DNA from 2 places in the Microlunatus phosphovorus NM-1 genome. Region 1 is predicted to be linked to the other one. Evidence: riboswitches for the same ligand, from Rfam matches in the RefSeq annotation. Region 1 holds a riboswitch; the other holds the start of a gene.
The links. Region 1 has a riboswitch for FMN ahead of ribD (bifunctional diaminohydroxyphosphoribosylaminopyrimidine deaminase/5-amino-6-(5-phosphoribosylamino)uracil reductase RibD). Riboswitches for the same ligand answer to the same signal wherever they lie in the genome.
Positions count from the first base shown of each region.

Region 2: linked by a shared signal. The riboswitch ahead of MLP_RS22835 (ABC transporter permease) and the one ahead of ribD (bifunctional diaminohydroxyphosphoribosylaminopyrimidine deaminase/5-amino-6-(5-phosphoribosylamino)uracil reductase RibD) in region 1 are both predicted to bind FMN.

Region 1 covers NC_015635.1:1,651,715-1,660,242, reverse strand. Annotated here, with positions in the region: gene MLP_RS07455 (M50 family metallopeptidase) at 1-254, opposite strand, end outside; gene dxr (1-deoxy-D-xylulose-5-phosphate reductoisomerase) at 254-1,495, opposite strand; gene MLP_RS07445 (serine hydrolase domain-containing protein) at 1,560-3,008, shown strand; gene ribH (6,7-dimethyl-8-ribityllumazine synthase) at 3,011-3,493, opposite strand; gene ribB (3,4-dihydroxy-2-butanone-4-phosphate synthase) at 3,493-4,158, opposite strand; gene MLP_RS07430 (riboflavin synthase) at 4,151-4,753, opposite strand; gene ribD (bifunctional diaminohydroxyphosphoribosylaminopyrimidine deaminase/5-amino-6-(5-phosphoribosylamino)uracil reductase RibD) at 4,764-5,813, opposite strand; FMN riboswitch at 5,949-6,078, opposite strand; gene MLP_RS07420 (cation diffusion facilitator family transporter) at 6,154-7,152, opposite strand; gene MLP_RS07415 (hypothetical protein) at 7,284-7,868, shown strand; gene malQ (4-alpha-glucanotransferase) at 7,891-8,528, opposite strand, start outside.
Region 2 covers NC_015635.1:5,027,076-5,035,603, forward strand. Annotated here, with positions in the region: gene MLP_RS22815 (ABC transporter ATP-binding protein) at 1-719, opposite strand, end outside; gene MLP_RS22820 (PadR family transcriptional regulator) at 716-1,306, opposite strand; gene MLP_RS22825 (aldo/keto reductase) at 1,487-2,509, shown strand; gene MLP_RS22830 (ABC transporter substrate-binding protein) at 2,530-3,552, opposite strand; gene MLP_RS22835 (ABC transporter permease) at 3,612-4,376, opposite strand; FMN riboswitch at 4,476-4,603, opposite strand; gene MLP_RS22840 (hypothetical protein) at 4,670-5,041, shown strand; gene argG (argininosuccinate synthase) at 5,117-6,532, shown strand; gene MLP_RS22850 (DUF2207 domain-containing protein) at 6,689-8,485, opposite strand.

The DNA.
Region 1 (8,528 bases):
TCCGGCCGGTCCTCGGCCGGCGGATACATGCCGACGAACCGTACGTAGCCGCCGAGCGGGATGGCCTTGAAGCCGTACTCGGTCTCCCCCACTCGCTTCGACCACACGGTCTTGCCGAAGCCGACGAAATACTGCGTGGTCTTGACGCCGAAGAGCTTGCCCGGCACCAGATGCCCGACCTCGTGCAGCGCGATGGAGGCCATCACCAGCACGAAGAACACCACGGCGCCGAGGCCGTAGATCACGTACTCCACTAGCGTGCGCTCTCCCTCTCCGCCATCGCGGACGCGACCTGGACGGCTCGCTGCCGTGCCCAGGCATCGGCCGCCAGGACGCGCTCGAGGCTGAGCTCGTCATCGGACGACCAGTTCGAGCGTACGTCGTCCACCGACTCGCCGACATGCTCGGCGAGCACCGCGGCCACCACGTCGACGATGCCGAGGAAGGGCAGTGTCCCGGCGTGGAATGCCTCGACCGCCTCCTCGTTGGCAGCGTTGTAGACGGCAGGGGCGGTGCCCGCCACGCGTCCTGCTCGGCGGGCCAGCTCGACCGCGGGGAACGCCTCGTCGTCCAGCGGCTCGAAGGTCCAGGCGGTCGCGGTCGACCAGTCGCACGGCCGCGCGGCACCGGGGACCCGCTCCGGCCAGCCCAGACCGAGCGCGATCGGCAGCTTCATGTCCGGCGGCGAGCACTGGGCCAAGGTGGATCCGTCGACGAACTGGACCATCGAGTGCACCACCGACTGGGGATGGACGACGACGTCGATCCGGTCAAGGTCCACGCCATAGAGCAGGTGCGCCTCCAACAGCTCCAGGCCCTTGTTCACCAGGGTGGCGCTGTTGGTGGTGATCACCCGGCCCATCGCCCAGGTGGGGTGCGCAAGTGCCTGCTCGGGGGTCACGTCGCGCATCTGCTCGCGACTCCGGCCGCGGAACGGCCCACCGCTGGCGGTCAGGATCAGCCGGTCGACCTCGGCGGCGGTGCCGCCGCACAGCGCCTGCGCCAGGGCCGAGTGTTCGGAGTCGACGGCGACGATCTGATCCGGTCTCGCCGCGGAAGTGACCAGCCGCCCGCCGACCACCAACGACTCCTTGTTGGCCAGGGCGAGGATGCGTCCGGTCTGCAGAGCGGCCAAGGTCGGACGCAGACCGGCCGAGCCGGTGATCCCGTTCAGCACCACGTCGCAGGGCGCCGCCGCGAGCTCGGTGGCGGCATCCGGGCCGGCCAGGATCCGCGGCAGCTTCGCCTTGCCGCTGGACCAGCCGCGTCGCGACGCCTCGGCATAGAACGCCAGCTGGAGATCCTGGACGACGGTGGCCCTGGTGACCGCGACCGTGTCCACGCCGAAGTCGAGGGCCTGCCGCGCCAGCAGTTCGACCTGTCCTCCGCCGGCGCCCAGGCCGACCACCTGGAACCGGTCCGGAGCGGCGGCAATCACCTCCAGCGCCTGCGTACCGATGGAGCCGGTGCTGCCCAGAATCACCACGTCGCGCACCGCGACAGTCTTGCAGGCCATCGAATATGGTCGCACCCACTTCGGTCTGCATAGGCTCGACGTCATGGCCTACACCGTGTTCCCGCGCAGCACCCCGTCCTCGCAAGGGGTCGACGCCGCCGGAGTCGAGTCCTTCCTCGACGCCATGGAGACCCACCCCGAGGTGGAACTGCACTCGCTGATGCTGCTGCGCAACGGCCATGTGGTGACCGAGGGCTGGTGGGCGCCGTACGCGCCTGATCGGGTGCACCTGCTCTATTCGCTGAGCAAGAGCTACACCTCGACGGCCGCCGGCTTCGCGGTGGCGGAGGGACTGCTCGATCTGGACCGTACGGTGCTGTCCTACTTCCCCGAACTCGACGCCGACATCACCGATCCGCGCAGCCGCTCGATGCTGGTCCGGCATATCGCCGCGATGGCCAGCGGCCACCACGACGAGTGCATCGAAAGGGTCTGGGACAGCGATCCGGGCGATCTGATCCGCGGCTTCCTGCGCATCCCACCTGACGAGGAACCCGGTACGTGGTTCGCCTACAACCAGCCGTGCACGTACACACTGGCCGCGATCGTGCAACGCGAGTCCGGACAGAGCCTGGTCGACTACCTGCGGCCGCGGCTTTTCGATCCATTGGGCATCGGCCCGGTGGGCTGGCAGCAGCACCCACCAGGTCAGGCGTTGGGCTTCACCGGACTGCACGCCACGACCGACGCGATCGCCAAGCTCGGCCAGCTCTACTTGCAGCGTGGCTGGTGGGGTGACCGCCAACTGCTGCCCGCCGAATGGGTCGCGCAGGCCACGAGCATCCAGATCGACACGCCGCTGAAGGAGAACCCGGACTGGCAACAGGGATACGGCTTCCAGTTCTGGCTGGCTCGACATGGCTATCGCGGCGACGGCGCGTACGGCCAGTACTGCGTCGTATTGCCCGAGCAGCATGTCGTGGTGGCGATCACCAGCGCCACGCTCGACATGCAGGTCGTCCTGGACGGCCTGTGGACCCATCTGTTGCCGGCACTCAGCGATGATCATCGCGCCAGCCCGGATCGGACCGCCGCCGACCTGCACCTGGCCCGTCGGATGCGCCAGCTCGCGCTGGCTCCTGCCACCGGTAAGCCAGATCCCGGTCAGGACGCAGATCGTTGGGACGGCGCCCGGTTCACCCCGCGGGACGGTCGCTGCGAGCAGCAGCCGACCCTGGTCGAAGTCGAGTTGGACCGAACGGATGGCGGGTGGCGGATCACGCTGGTCGAGGACGCCGGCCCGGTGACCGGGACGCTGTCCGAGGCCGGCTGGAGCGTCGGCGACGAACCCGGCAACGAGGGTGACAGTGCGCCGATCGCTCTCTCCGGCGGCTGGCAGGACGGCGACCAGCTTGCGGTCGACGTGGTGTTCTTGGAGACCCCGCACCGGCTGACCGTCACCTGCTCACTGGCCGACGGTGCTTTCGAGGCGAACTGGGGCACAGTCCCGCTCCGTACAGGCAGGTTGCACGACCTACGGATGCCCGGCTGACCTCAGTCGCGGACCAAGGCACGGGCCAATTCGACAGCGGTGGCGATCGCCGCGGTCGCGGCCTCGTAGCCCTTGTCCTCCGTCGAGTCGGGCAGTCCGGCCCGGTCGAGTGCCTGTTGCTCGGTGTCGCAGGTCAGCACACCGAACCCGACCGGGACCGCATGGTCGACGCTCACCCGGGTCAGGCCCTCGGTGGCCGCCTGGCAGACATAGTCGAAGTGCGGTGTCCCACCCCGGATCACCACGCCGAGGGCGACCAACGCGTCGAATCCGCCCGATCGGGCCAACCGCGCAGCGGCCACCGGCAGCTCGAACGAGCCTGGCACTCGCACCACGACCGGCTCCACACCGAAGGACTGACAGCCGCGTACGGCTCCGTCCAACAGCCCGGTCATCACCTGCTGGTGCCAGCTGGCAGCAATCACCGCCACCCGCACCTCGCCCGCTGGCGTTGGCTCGAGCGTCGGCGCACCATGACCGGCCATCAGCCCACCAGCCCCATGGCCAGCTCGGTCTTGATCCGGTGCTCCACCAGCTGACCGATCGAGATCAGCGGCAGATCGTGATCGTCGGCGAGCTGCCGCAGCCCAGGCGCCCGCATCATCGACCCGTCGTCGTTGACCACCTCGGCGATGACCCCGACCGGTCGCAGCCCGGCGGCCCGAGCCAGGTCCACGGCTGCCTCGGTGTGGCCCGGCCTCGCCAGCACCCCTCCCCTGCGGGCGCGCAGCGGAAAGACGTGCCCGGGCAGGGTGAAGTCACCGGGAACGGCTGCCGGATCGGCCAGCACCCGAGCCGTGCGTGCCCGATCCGCCGCCGAGATCCCGGTGCTGACACCGATCGCCGCATCGACGGTGACCGTGTAGGCGGTGCGCAGCGGATCGGTGTTCCGCGTCGTCATCATCGGGATCCTCAGCCGGTCGAGGTCAGCGGCTTCCATCGGCACGCAGACCATGCCCGAGCTGTGCCGGATGACAAAGCCGAGGAGGTCCGGCGTCGCGAGCTCGGCAGCCAGGATGAAATCGCCCTCGTTCTCGCGATCCTCGTCGTCGACCACGATGACGACCTGGCCCGCTTTGAGCGCGGTGAGAGCGTCATCGATGCTGTCCAGTCGGACGGCGGGTCCGTCGGCCGGCGTGTGCTCAGCCACGATCGATCACCAGCATCCGCTCGACGTACTTGGCGATCACGTCGACCTCGAGGTTGACTCGCTCCCCCGGCGCCCGGATCCCGAGCGTGGTCCGGCCCAGCGTCTCCGGGATGAGCGAGATCGTCAGTGTCGCCTCCTGATCATCGACCTCGACCACGGTCAGCGACACCCCGTCGACGGCCACAGAGCCCTTGGGCGCCAGGTAGCGCAACAACGGCCTGGGCACCTCGATCGTGATCACCTCCCAATGGGTCGAGGGCTGCCGGCCAACCAGTCGTCCGGTGCCGTCGACGTGCCCCTGCACGATGTGTCCGTCAAGTCGGTCGCCGGCGCGGACAGCACGCTCGATATTGACCCGGGTGCCGGCCTCGGCGTCACCGAGGGAGGTCTTTGCCAAGGTCTCGGCCATCACGTCGGCGACGAACCAGTCGGTGCCCCGCTCGACCACGGTGAGGCAGCAGCCGTTCACGGCGATCGACCCGCCGATAGGTACGCCGTCGACCCCGATGCCCGTCTGCACGATCAGGCGGGCGGCATCGTCGCTCGGGGCAAGCTCGAGCACGGTGCCGAGGTCCTCCACGATTCCGGTGAACATGATCAAACTCCTAGTTGTTGCTGGGGACGGGCGAGATGACTGGGCGGGCGGTGATCCGTACGTTGGCGTCGACATCCTGGCCGATCACGTCGATGGCGACGACGTCGAGTCGCTGGGCGCCGGCCATCGTCGCGACGCCGAGATCAGCGACGGACGACGGTCCGGAGCCGAGCAGCACGGGTGCCAGATAGGCGACCACCTCATCGACCAGACCCGCCCGCCAGAAGGCGGCGGCGACGGTCGGGCCACCCTCCAGCAGCACGTCGTGGACGCCACGCGCGGACAAGGCCGCCAGCACTTCGGCGGGATCGTGGGTCGGGATCCGCAACGTCGGGGCGGCGTCATCGCGGATCCGCGCCCCGACCGGGGGTTGGCGGTGGCCGATCACCACGCGGAGAGGCTGGTCGGCATATCTGATCGGCTCGCCCGCGTCACCGCGGGCGGCCAGCTGCGCGTTGTCGACCAGCACACTGCCGATACCGGCGAGCACCGCGCCGGCACGGGCACGAAGCCGATGTGCGTCAGCCCGAGCGGCGGCCGAACTGATCCACCGGCTGCTGCCGTCAGCGGCGGCACTGCGACCGTCGAGACTGCCGGCGAACTTCCAGGTGACGTACGGCCGACCAGATCGATGCGCGAAGATCCAGCTGCGGTTGAGCTGATCGGCATCCGCGGCCAGCAGCCCGGCCGCCGTGTCGATACCGGCCAGGCGCAGACGCTCGCCGCCACCTGCGGCGATCGGGTTGGGGTCGGTTGAGGCCCAGACGACCCGCCGAACCCCGGCAGCGATCAGGGCATCGACGCACGGGCCCGTCCGACCGGTGTGGCTGCAGGGCTCCAGGGTGACCACCGCGGTCGAGCCACGGGCTCGCGCGCCGGCGTCGGCGATCGCGGCGACCTCGGCGTGGGGATGGCCCGCGCCTGCGTGCCAGCCTTCGCCGACGGGGGCTCCAGTGTTGTCGATGAGCACGCAGCCGACCCGTGGGTTGGGTCCTTTGACGAAGCCGGGGCTGGCGGCGAGCCGTAGCGCACGGCGCATGGCGGCGGTTTCCGACACCATCCATCCCTTCCTCTCGGGCCGCGAGCCCGGAGGATGGCGATAGGAAGGGCTGGTGAACGACTGCGTCGGCTCAGACGACGGGCAGGTCGAGGACCGCACCCGCACGGGTCTGCTGACCGCGACAGGTCGAACCGCCAGCGTGCGCTTCCCATCCGGACTTTCACCGTCGGTCCAGGAGTTTCACCTGGTCAACCGATAGCTGGCTGCCATCGGGTCGCGGACTGTCACCGCCGGTTCGGAATTGCACCGACCCCAGAGCACGCAGAGTTCTCTTGCCGAAGGATTCTGCCATCGACCCTCGAGTGCTGCATACCCGGGGCCACATGCCGAACTCGAAGGCTCAGAGCAACCGGCTCGGTGGAGAGGCCGGATCGGGCTGCAGACTCGGCTCGTCGCGGGTGGCCAGCGTCAGCACGGCCTCCACGATCGACGGCCGGGCCTCCAGTTCGCGCTCGATCCGCCGCAGCCTGGTCGCCACGTCGTGCTCGCGCAGATCCCCGATCAAATCGACCGCAGCGACCAGATAGAGCCGCTCCGGTCCGACGAACTCCAGGTGCAGGTAGGTGACCCGCTCGATGTCGGGGACGGCGAGCAGCGCCACCAACGCGGTGTTGCGGATGTCGGGCTGCACCTGCTGACCGACCAGAAACCGTCGGTTGCGGTTGATCAGCACCACGGCGAGCACGCCCAGCAGCAGCCCGACCAGGATCGACCCGATCGCATCCGGGATCGGTGACCCCGTGTACTGGTGCAAGGCGATGCCGGCGAACGCGATCAGCAACCCGACCAGCGCGGCGGCATCCTCGAAGAACACCGCCCGCAGCGTCGGGTTGGAGGTGTTCAGCACGTAGGACAGGTGACCGCGTCGCAGCCAGCCAGCCTTCCGGCGGGTCTGCCGGAACGCCTGGCTGAACGAGATCCCCTCCAGGACGAACGAGATGGCCAATACGATGTACGCGATCGCGTAGTCGGTCGCCGGCTCGGGGTTGCGGAGTTCGTTGATGCCGTGGCTGATCGAGACCACCGCACCGGCGGTGAACAGACCGAAGGCGGCGAACATCGACCAGACGTACGCCTCCTTGCCGTATCCCATCGGGTGACGCGAGTCCCGAGCGCGGTCTGAACGCCGCTCGGCGATCAGCAGGAAGACCTCGTTGCCGGTGTCGGCCCAGGAGTGCGCTGCCTCGGCCAGCATCGACGCCGACCCGGTGATCGTCGCAGCGACGGACTTGGCGATGGCGATCACCAGATTCGCGGCGAACGCGATGATCACCGTGAGCAGGCTCTCGCCGCCGTGTCCATCCGTGGCATCACTGTCGCTCGGACTCGAGTCGTTCACGCGTACCTCCTCGGGAGCGATCCTGCCACCGACTCACAGCCAGTGACAGTCTCTTGACAGACGGTTGCCAGTCCGGCCCCAGCGCGGCCGCGGAGTGTCGTTCTCGATCTCATCCCAAAAGGAGTCTTCCTGTGTCCCGAACCACCAAGGTCGTCGTCGCCTCGACTGCCGCCGGTGTCCTCGCGCTCGGCGTTGGTGTCGGCATCGCCGGGCTGGCATCGGCCGATCCGACCAGCTCGCCATCATCGAAGCCGTCAGCCTCATCCACGACCGGCCCGGGCCGCGGTGGTCCTGGCCACGGACACCGCGGCGGACCGGGCCGCGGCGCCTTCGACGGAGACCTCGCCAAGCAGCTCGCCGAGAAGCTCGGCGTCGACCAGGCCAAGGTCACCGACGCGCTGAAGGCCATCCGGGAGGCCAACCGGCCAACCGCACGCCCCTCGGCGGATCCGAGCGCCAGTCCGTCCGCACGACCGAGCCGTCCCGACCCGGCGAAGCGCGACGCGCAGCTGGCCAAGCAGCTCGCTGAGAAGCTCGGCCTCGACGAGGCCAAGGTCACCAAGGCGTTCGAGGAGATCCGGGCCGAGCGCCAGGCCGACCGTGCCGCAGTACTGAAGAGCCGGTTGGATGCCGCCGTCAAGGCTGGGACGCTCACCCAGGCGGAAGCCGACGCGGTCACCAAGGCCGTCGAGAAGGGCGTGATCAGCGGCCGCTGACGACCTTCATCAGGTCGCGGGCTCACCGGTCGGTCAGCACGTCCTCCAGCCAGACCGGCTGGCCGTCCGGTCCGCTCAACGGCACCCGCCAGTTCGGGTACTCGTTCACCGTGCCCGGCTGGTTCTGCACCCGGTGGTCCCCGATCGCGTCGCCGAGGGCCACGTTGAGCAGCCGCGAGCGGGTCCAGGTCAGATAGCGATAGAGCGCAGCGACCGTCGCCTCCTCGTCCGCGTCGTCGGCCAGCCCACGGCGGGCCCGCAGGTTGTCCAACCAGGCCTTCCGCTCGGCCTCGTCGACCGCGAGCTCCTCGGCCAGCGGCCGGGTCAGCACTCCCAGCTGGTCACGCAGTCGTACGTGGTCGCCGGCCAGATAGCCGGCGGTCGGCGGCAGGTCGTGGGTGGTCACCGAGGCGAGGCAGTATTCCCGCCATTTCTCCGGCGCCAGCGGTGATCCGTCACCATGGAAGTCGAACTCGAACCACAGGATCGAGGTGCCGAGAATGCCGCGCTCTCGGAGATAGTCCCGCACCCACGGCTCCACCGTGCCAAGGTCCTCGCCGACCACCACCGCGCCCGCGCGATGCGCCTCCAGCGCCAGGATGCCGACCATCGCCTCATGGTCGTTGCGCACATAGGTGCCCTTGGTCGGCCCCGCGCCCT
Region 2 (8,528 bases), 2.3 Mb from region 1:
GGGGTCACCTGGAACAGCGGCAGGTCGCTGTCGCTGGCGACCGCGGTGTCGACCACCCGACCGTCGCGCAGGAACACCACCCGGTCGGCCCATGCGGCCAGCCGCGCATCATGAGTGACCAGCAGTCCCGCCGCACCTGTGTCGCAGCGATCGCGCAACAGCCGCAGCACCAAGTCGCCGGTATGCGTGTCGAGCGCTCCGGTCGGCTCGTCGGCCAGCACCAGCGATCTCTCTCCGATCAGCGCCCGGGCGATCGCGACCCGCTGCCGCTCACCGCCGGACAGCTCATCGGGGAAGCGATCCCCCACGCCGTCGAGATCCACCTCGGCCAGCGCCTGGTCCGCCTGCAGCCGGCAGTCGCTGAGCGGGAGCCCGTCCAGTTCCAGCGGCAGGAACACGTTCTCTGCCGCGGTCAGCGACGGGACGAGGTTGAAGTCCTGGAAGACGAAGCCGACCTTCCTCCGCCGGATGCCCGCCAGCTGTCTGGCCGACAGCGCGCTCAGGTCGACGGCATCGATCAGCACCCGACCGCTGCTGGGTCGATCGAGGGCACCAGCCAGGTTGAGCAGCGTGGACTTGCCGGACCCGGAGGGACCCATCACCGCGACCAGCTCACCACGCTGCACGGTCAGGTTCGCGCCGATCAGTGCGGGTACGGCCAGGTCGCCCGATCCGTGGATCCGGCTGACATCGTCGAGGACGAGATAGGGCTGGCTCATCGCTGCTCCTGCAAGGACTGGTCGCTGTGCTTCACGGTGGGTTGGTCGGCCGATTCGCGGATGCTGGCCCTCGTCCGAGCCAAGGTCGACTCGACGTGATCGAGCCAGCGCACCTCGCTCTCGGTGGCGAAGATCAGGTGCTCCAGGACGAGATACCAGGCGAGGTCGTTGTCGTCGCGGGCCGGTGCCCGTTTCAGGCGGGTCAGATCCTGCAGGTGGGTCAGCGCCGAGCGGCGCTGCACCTGGACGACCGAGGTCACATCCACACCGGGGCTGGTGACCGCGAGGGCGAGTTTGATCGCCAGCTCCGAGCGGGGGGCGGGCTCGCGCATCACGGGGGTCGCCCACCAAGCCGTGGCCGCCTCGACACCACGGTCGGTCAGCCGATAGCGGATCTTCCCCTCGTCATCGGGCGGACCGTCGGCCGTGACCAGACCGTCCCGCTCCAACCGACTGAGAGTGGTGTAGACCTGACCGACATTCAGCGGCCAGGTCCCGCCGGTACGCGTCTCGAAGTCGCTCTTGAGCTGCGCGCCGTACCGCGGACCCTCGGCCAGCAACGCCAGCAAACTGTTCGGAATGGACACGACACCTCCTTACATACTGAGTATGCAGGAGACTATATACTGAGTATCAACATCGATCAACAAGACGGAGGACCTCCCTGGTCGACTTCGAGTGCGCTCGAAGGATGACACTGGTGGGGTGACTGCCGTCGAGCACGATGAGGAAGTCTTGACTTCGAGCGCACTCGAAGGAGAAGGCTGATGGGCATGACCACATCAAACGACACGACCACTCCCCCGCACCGGACTCTCGGCGTCGGCAACACCGCCCTCGAAGTGTCGGCCCTGGGCCTCGGCTGCATGGGGATGTCGGAGTTCTACGGCACCAGTGACGAAAGCGAGGCCATCGCCACGATCCATCGCGCCCTCGACCTCGGCGTCACTCTGCTGGACACCGCCGACATGTACGGACCGTTCACCAACGAGAAGCTCGTTGGGCGTGCGATTGCCGGTCGTCGCGACGGCGTGGTGCTTGCCACGAAGTTCGGCAATGTGCGCGACCCGGACAACCCGATGTTGCGCCGGATCGACGGTTCACCTGACTACGTACGCCAGGCGTGCGACGCCAGCCTGCAGCGCCTCGGCGTCGACCACATCGACCTCTATTACCAACACCGAGTGGATTCCACGGTGCCGATCGAAGACACCGTCGGAGCCATGGCCGGACTCGTCGAAGCCGGCAAGGTCCGCTTCCTCGGTCTGAGTGAGGCGTCGTCCGCCACGATCCGCCGAGCCCAGGCGGTGCACCCGATCACGGCGCTGCAGACCGAGTACTCACTGTGGACCAGACACATCGAGAGCGAGATTCTGCCCACGCTGCGTGAGCTGGGCATCGGTCTGGTGCCGTACTCGCCGCTTGGCCGCGGCTTCCTGACCGGCACCATCACCTCGCCGGACGACCTGGAGGCCGGCGACTTCCGCCGCTTCAACCCGCGGTTCACCGGTGATGCCCTCGCCGTTAACCTCGCGCTGGTCGATGCCGTACGTCAGCTTGCGACGGCGAAGGGGGTGACCGCCGGCCAGTTGGCTCTGGCCTGGGTGCTGGCACAGGGCGATGACATCGTGCCGATCCCCGGCACCAAGCGGGTGCGCTACCTCGAGGAGAACGCCGCGGCCGCCTCCGTCACGCTGACCGCTGACGATCTCGCCGCACTCGCCGCCGCCGTACCGATCGAAGCTGTGCAGGGCGAGCGATACCCAGACATGTCCTCGATCGACTCCTGAGGCATCCGGCCAGAACCTGACTACCCGCTGTACTCGTTGGTGAAGGCATCGGCTGCGGCAACGGGCTTCTCGATCAGCTTGGACTTCTCCAGGAAGGCGCTCATCGCGTCCCACTGGGCCGGGTCCAGCGCGGGCAGGAACTTGCCGTCCTGAAGCGCCATCACGTCCACGGTGGCAGCCAGCACGGCCTCGGCATTGGGCCTGGCGGCCTCTGTCCAGCCGGGGATCTGCTTGGCCGAGATGTCGATCGCGGCCTTCTGGTCGGCGGCGGTCGCCTCGATCGCCTTGGTCACTGCTGCGATCACCTGACGGACCACCTCGGGATGCGCCTTGGCGTACGCGGCTGTCGTCAGCAGACTGGTGCTGACCAGCGGTACCGTGCCCGGAGCCACCGGGAGTGACCGAGGCTCGGCCCCGGCGGCCTGCAGCTGGACCAGCTCGTTGGTCCGGAATCCGGTGACGGCGTCCACCTTCTTGCCACTGAGTGCCGCTACCTGGGTGTAGCCGACCTCGACGATCTTGACGTCGTCCTCACTCAACCCGGCGGTGGCCAACGCCACCTGGACGGCCAGCCACGACTCTCCGTACCGCCCTGGCACGCCGAGCTTGCGGCCCTTGAGATCGCTCAACTGCTGGATCGGCGAGGAGCCCAGGACGATCACCTCGACCGGGAAGGTCTTGTAGTAGGAGCCCACCGCGATCACATCGACGCCCTGAGCGCGGGCCTGCATCGCCTCGCTGCCCGCCGCCACCAGGAAGTCCTCGGAGCCGGCGGTGAGCGCGTTGAACAGACCCTCGTTGGAGCCGTGGTGGCGCACGCTGACTGCCGCGTCGACGCCGTCGAACAGCGACTGGGACTGGCCGACATAGAAGGGTGCGAACTGGACATTCGGGATGTAGCTCAGCCCGATGGTCGCTCGCGCATTCGACGCCGATGGCGCCGGGCCGGAGGCCGACGGCGATGGGCTGCCACCGGTCGCCGCGGGGGCACAGCCGGCGACGCCGAGGGCGAGTGCGGCGGTCAGGAACGTACGTCTCTTCATGGCTGACTTCCTCAATTCGGTAGGGCTCATCTCAGGGGTTCATCTCAGATCTCAAGGGGCTATCTCAGGGACTCGATGATGGCGGAGCGGCGCTCCCACCAACTGATCAACAGATAGGCACCGGCAGCGAGCAGGCACAGCCAGCCGATGCTGGCGAACATGCCGGTGGTGTCCACCGCATCGCGCTGCACGGTGAGCACGGTGCCGAGGCCGCTGCCGCCCATCACCATCTCGCCGACCACGGCTCCGGTGACGCTGAGCGCGAAACCGTTCTTGAGGCCGCCCAGCAGTGAAGGCAGGGCCAGCGGCATCTCCACGTGCCGCAGCAACTCGAGACTGCCGGCACCGTCCAGCCGAGCCGCGTCCACCACCTCCTGGTCGACCATCCGCAGTCCCACCACGGCCGAGACCAGGATCGGGAAGAAGACGATCAGCGCGCACAGCAGCACGATCGGCAACAGCCCATAGCCGACCCACAACACCAGCAAGGGGGCCAGGGCGATCGCCGGGATCGCCTGTGTGGCACCGAGGAACGGCTGCACGGCATCGGCGAACCAGGTGAGGCGATGGATCGCTATCGAGAGCGGGATGGCTACCGTCGCGCCCAACAGACAGCCGCCCAACGCTTCGACGAACGTGACCGCCAGATAGGGCCAGAGCACGCCATCGACCGCGTCCTGCCAGGCTCGGTCGATCACGGCCAGCGGCTTCGGCAACAGCACCGGCGACATGGTCGAGGCTGCCAGCGACCAGAGCCCGAGCAGGATCAGACCGAGCAGCGCGGGCGCGAGCACGCGCCGCCGCTGAGGGCTCAGCCTGGTCATGGTCTCCTCCCGTCCCCCGCTGTCGTATGGCACTGCCGTACGTCCGGGGGATGGCGCGGGAGAACGCGCCAACGACGGCGGGCGCCATAGGCGTCCACCGTCCGTGCTGCCTCCCATCCGGACTTTCACCGTCGGTTCTGGAGTTTCACCAGATCAACCGCTGCAACTGCAGCGGGTCGCGGACTGTCACCGCCGGCTCGGACTTGCACCGACCCCGGAGCACGATTCGGCGGTCAGTATACGCACCCGACGAGACCGAAATCGCTTTGTGTCAGGGCACCTACCCTTGCTGCATGCCCGCCGTACGCACCGCCTCGCGCCACCGAACCCGTCACCGTCTCGGACTGCTGCTCGCCGCTGGCCTTGCCGCCACTTCGCTAGCCGCCTGCTCGACCGAGAACCAGTCCGCCGATGACGCGTACAAGATCGGTTGCCCGGCGTTGGATGCGGCTGCCGCAGGTGGGTCGACGCTCAACCAGGCAGCAGTGAAGGCGCTGGAGGCCGCCCGCGACTCGGGCCAGCTCGACCCGGAGCCGACGAAGTGGGTCGACGCGGCGATCAACGTCCTCAATTCACCCGATTCGGGCAACATCTCCGCCGAGGCCAAGAAGCTGCTCATCGACGGCTGCGCCGAGCACGGATATACCCTGCAGAACCTCAAGTGAGCCGTGTTGCACAGACCCTTCCGCTCTGCATGAATATTCGACATATGGCATGAATATGCTCTAGGCTCGGATCTCGTGTCCAAGGTCTTGAACTCTCTCCCGGTCGGCGAGCGCGTCGGCATCGCCTTCTCCGGAGGGCTCGACACCTCCGTCGCCGTTGCCTGGATGCGCGAGAAGGGCGCGGTCCCCTGCACGTACGCGGCCGACCTCGGCCAGTACGACGAGGATGACATCGCCTCGATCCCCGAACGAGCTCTGCAGTACGGGGCTGAGATCTCGCGCTTGGTCGACTGCAAGGAGGCCCTGGTCGAGGAGGGGCTGATCGCGCTGCAGTGCGGCGCGTTCCACATCCGTACCGCCGGGCGGACCTACTTCAACACCACGCCGCTGGGTCGAGCCGTCACCGGCACCCTGCTGGTGCGGGCGATGAAGTCGGACGGCGTCGGTATCTGGGGGGATGGGTCGACCTATAAGGGCAACGACATCGAGCGCTTCTACCGGTACGGTCTGCTGGCCAACCCCCAACTGCGGATCTACAAGCCGTGGCTGGATGCGGCCTTCGTCAACGAACTCGGTGGCCGGGCAGAGATGTCGGCCTGGCTGACCGAACGCGACCTGCCGTACCGGGCGTCGAAGGAGAAGGCGTACAGCACCGACGCCAACATCTGGGGTGCCACCCACGAGGCCAAGCGGCTGGAGCACCTGGACACCGGGATGGAGATCGTCGAGCCGATCATGGGCGTCGCCTACTGGCGCGACGACATCGAGATCGCGCCGGAGATCGTCACGCTGAGCTTCGAGCAGGGCCGGCCGGTGGCCATCAACGGGCGTACCTTCGACAGCGCGGTGGACCTGGTGCTGGAGGCCAACGCGATCGGTGGCCGGCACGGACTGGGCATGAGCGACCAGATCGAGAACCGGATCATCGAGGCCAAGTCACGCGGCATCTACGAGGCGCCGGGCATGGCGCTGTTGCACATCGGCTACGAGCGGCTGCTGAACGGCATCCACAACGAGGACACCCTCGCCAACTACCACGCCGAGGGACGGCGGCTGGGCCGGTTGATGTACGAGGGCCGCTGGTTGGATCCGCAGTCGCTGATGCTGCGTGAGTCACTCGTCCGCTGGGTCGGCTCGGCGGTGACCGGCGAGGTGACGATCAAGCTGCGGCGGGGCGAGGACTATTCGATCCTGGACACCACGGGGCAGAACCTCTCCTACCACCCGGATCGGCTCTCCATGGAGCGGGTCGAGGACGCGGCCTTCGGCCCGATCGAGCGGATCGGTCAGCTGACCATGCGCAACCTGGACATCGCCGACTCTCGTTCCCGGCTGGAGCTGTACGCGTCCCAGGGCATCGTCGGCGGCGCGACCGCCGAACTGGTCGGCGGTCTCGAACAGGGCGCTGCCAAGGCGATCGCCCGCGGCGCCGGCCCCGACGACGAGCAGGAAGCCCTCGACCGCGCCGCCATGGAATTCGGCACTGATTAGTCGTCACTCGCTGCGCAGGGCTGCGCTCAGCCTCTGCCTTCCCTCCTCACGAGCGAACAAAAAGCGCGTTCGCTCGTTCGTCAGTCCAGACAGAGGCGCTCCGCCCGCGCGGTCGCTCGCGACGGGTGTCACTGCGCGCTAGCGCGCTTGTGACCACTAGCGCGCGAAGAGTTCGCCCGAGACGGTGGTGATGAAGTTCTTCAGGGAGTCGGGCAGGTGGTGCAGGTGCCAGCCTTCGGGGCCGTGGTACCAGCCGAGGTCGAAACGGTCCTCGTGCTCGTCCTCGTCACTGGCCACGATGGCATCCAGCCAACGCTGGTGGCCGCCCAACACGACCGCGTACGGCAGCAGCTCGGAGATCTCGCTCAGTTCGCGGCCGGGCGGCAGCTGGTTGGTGGGGTGTGACATCAGATCCGAGCGCAGCACGCCCAGCCCCGCCAGCAGCGCTGCTCCGGACTTGGTCCTGGCCGGCATCTCCTGTGCCACGAACATCAGGCCGAGCGCCAGCACGATCAGGGCGAGACCGATCAGGCCGAATGTGGTGAAGGCAGCCAGCAGCGCGGTGATCACAACGGAGCCGACCAGCCCGCCGATCGCGAGTTGGGTCCACCGGTTGCGGGTGGCGTCGGGCCGGCGCTCGAACCAGCCGTACGCCACCACCTCGTCGTACAGGCTGTCCTGGACCGCGTTGACCGACTCGTAGACCCGGGAGGGCAACTCCGAGACCTTGACCCCGGCCACACCAGCGGCCGCACCACCAGCACCACCGGACCCAGCGCCATCGAGCGGCCCAGTGACTCCCGCCAACAGGGCGAGCTCGAACGGGTGCAGATTCGACACATCGGAATCGGTACGGGTCAGGGTCCAGTCGGTCGGGGCGAACTCATTGGCCCGGGGCAGTTCGGTGATCAGCAGGTGCCCGTGCACGGCCAGGTCGATCAAGGTCGCGGTCACATCGATCGGATCGACACGCTCGTCCGCAACCGTACCGACATGACCCGGCCGGACATTGCCGAGCACGCGGAACTCGGTCTGGCCCGGCCCGACCGGCACGAACTCGGCCGCCTTGCTGACCTCCGTACCGGCGCCGGCATCCACCCCGGCGCGGCGATGCAACGCGAACAAGGCAGCTGCGCCGAGCACGAGCAGCCCCAAGGCGAGCGCCAGTGGCAACGGCTTGGCGGAGAAGGCACGGGCCAGGGTCCAGACGTCCTCGAGTTGCTGGTTGGACTCGAGCGCGCCCGCTGGGAAGCCGATCCTGACCTGGACGAATTCACCCGGACCGCGGGGTCCGTCCCGGAAGGTGGGCTGGCGCGCGTCCTCGGTGCCCGCGGCCGCGAAGGTGCACGGAACCTCAGAACTCGGCGAGCCGGCGTTGCATTCGACGAACGAGAAGGGCACCGGAATCGCCACGGTTGCGCTGAACTCCGAGACCGTCGAGTCGAAGCCCTGCAGCAGCGGCCAGGCCAAGGCGGTGCCCTCCGGCGTGGCGATCACCGCGCCGACGACCGTGTACTCCAGGCTCACCTGCTTCGATCCGTTGGTGGGAAAGCTCACGGTGGTGAGACGCCCCCCGGAGACCTTCACCGTCGGCTCGACCGGCTGTCTACCGGCCGTGGCCTGAAACCCGCTGACGTCGTAGGTGTATCGCCGGTCGCCCAGCACGTCCTGCTGGGTCTCGAAGGTCTGCTGAGCCTCGGCCGGCACGGTGCTGAAGGTGATGTCCTGGCGCACCGTCAAGGTGCCGTCCAGACCGAGGTTGGCTGTCACGGTGAAATCGGCAGCGGTGCCGTCGGCACGCGCGGTCGGCGTACCGGGCCCGATGAGCAGACCCGCCAGCACGAGCACGGCAACGATAGGCAGCACGATCGCTCGGGCGAGGGCGGGCAGCGCGCGAGTCGGACGCGCAACGCCACGAGCTGGTACGCGGTCTGAGGTGATGATCTCCGGCACGGGCTTAGCCTCCCACAGCCGCGTGTCGCCCGGCCGGTTCAAA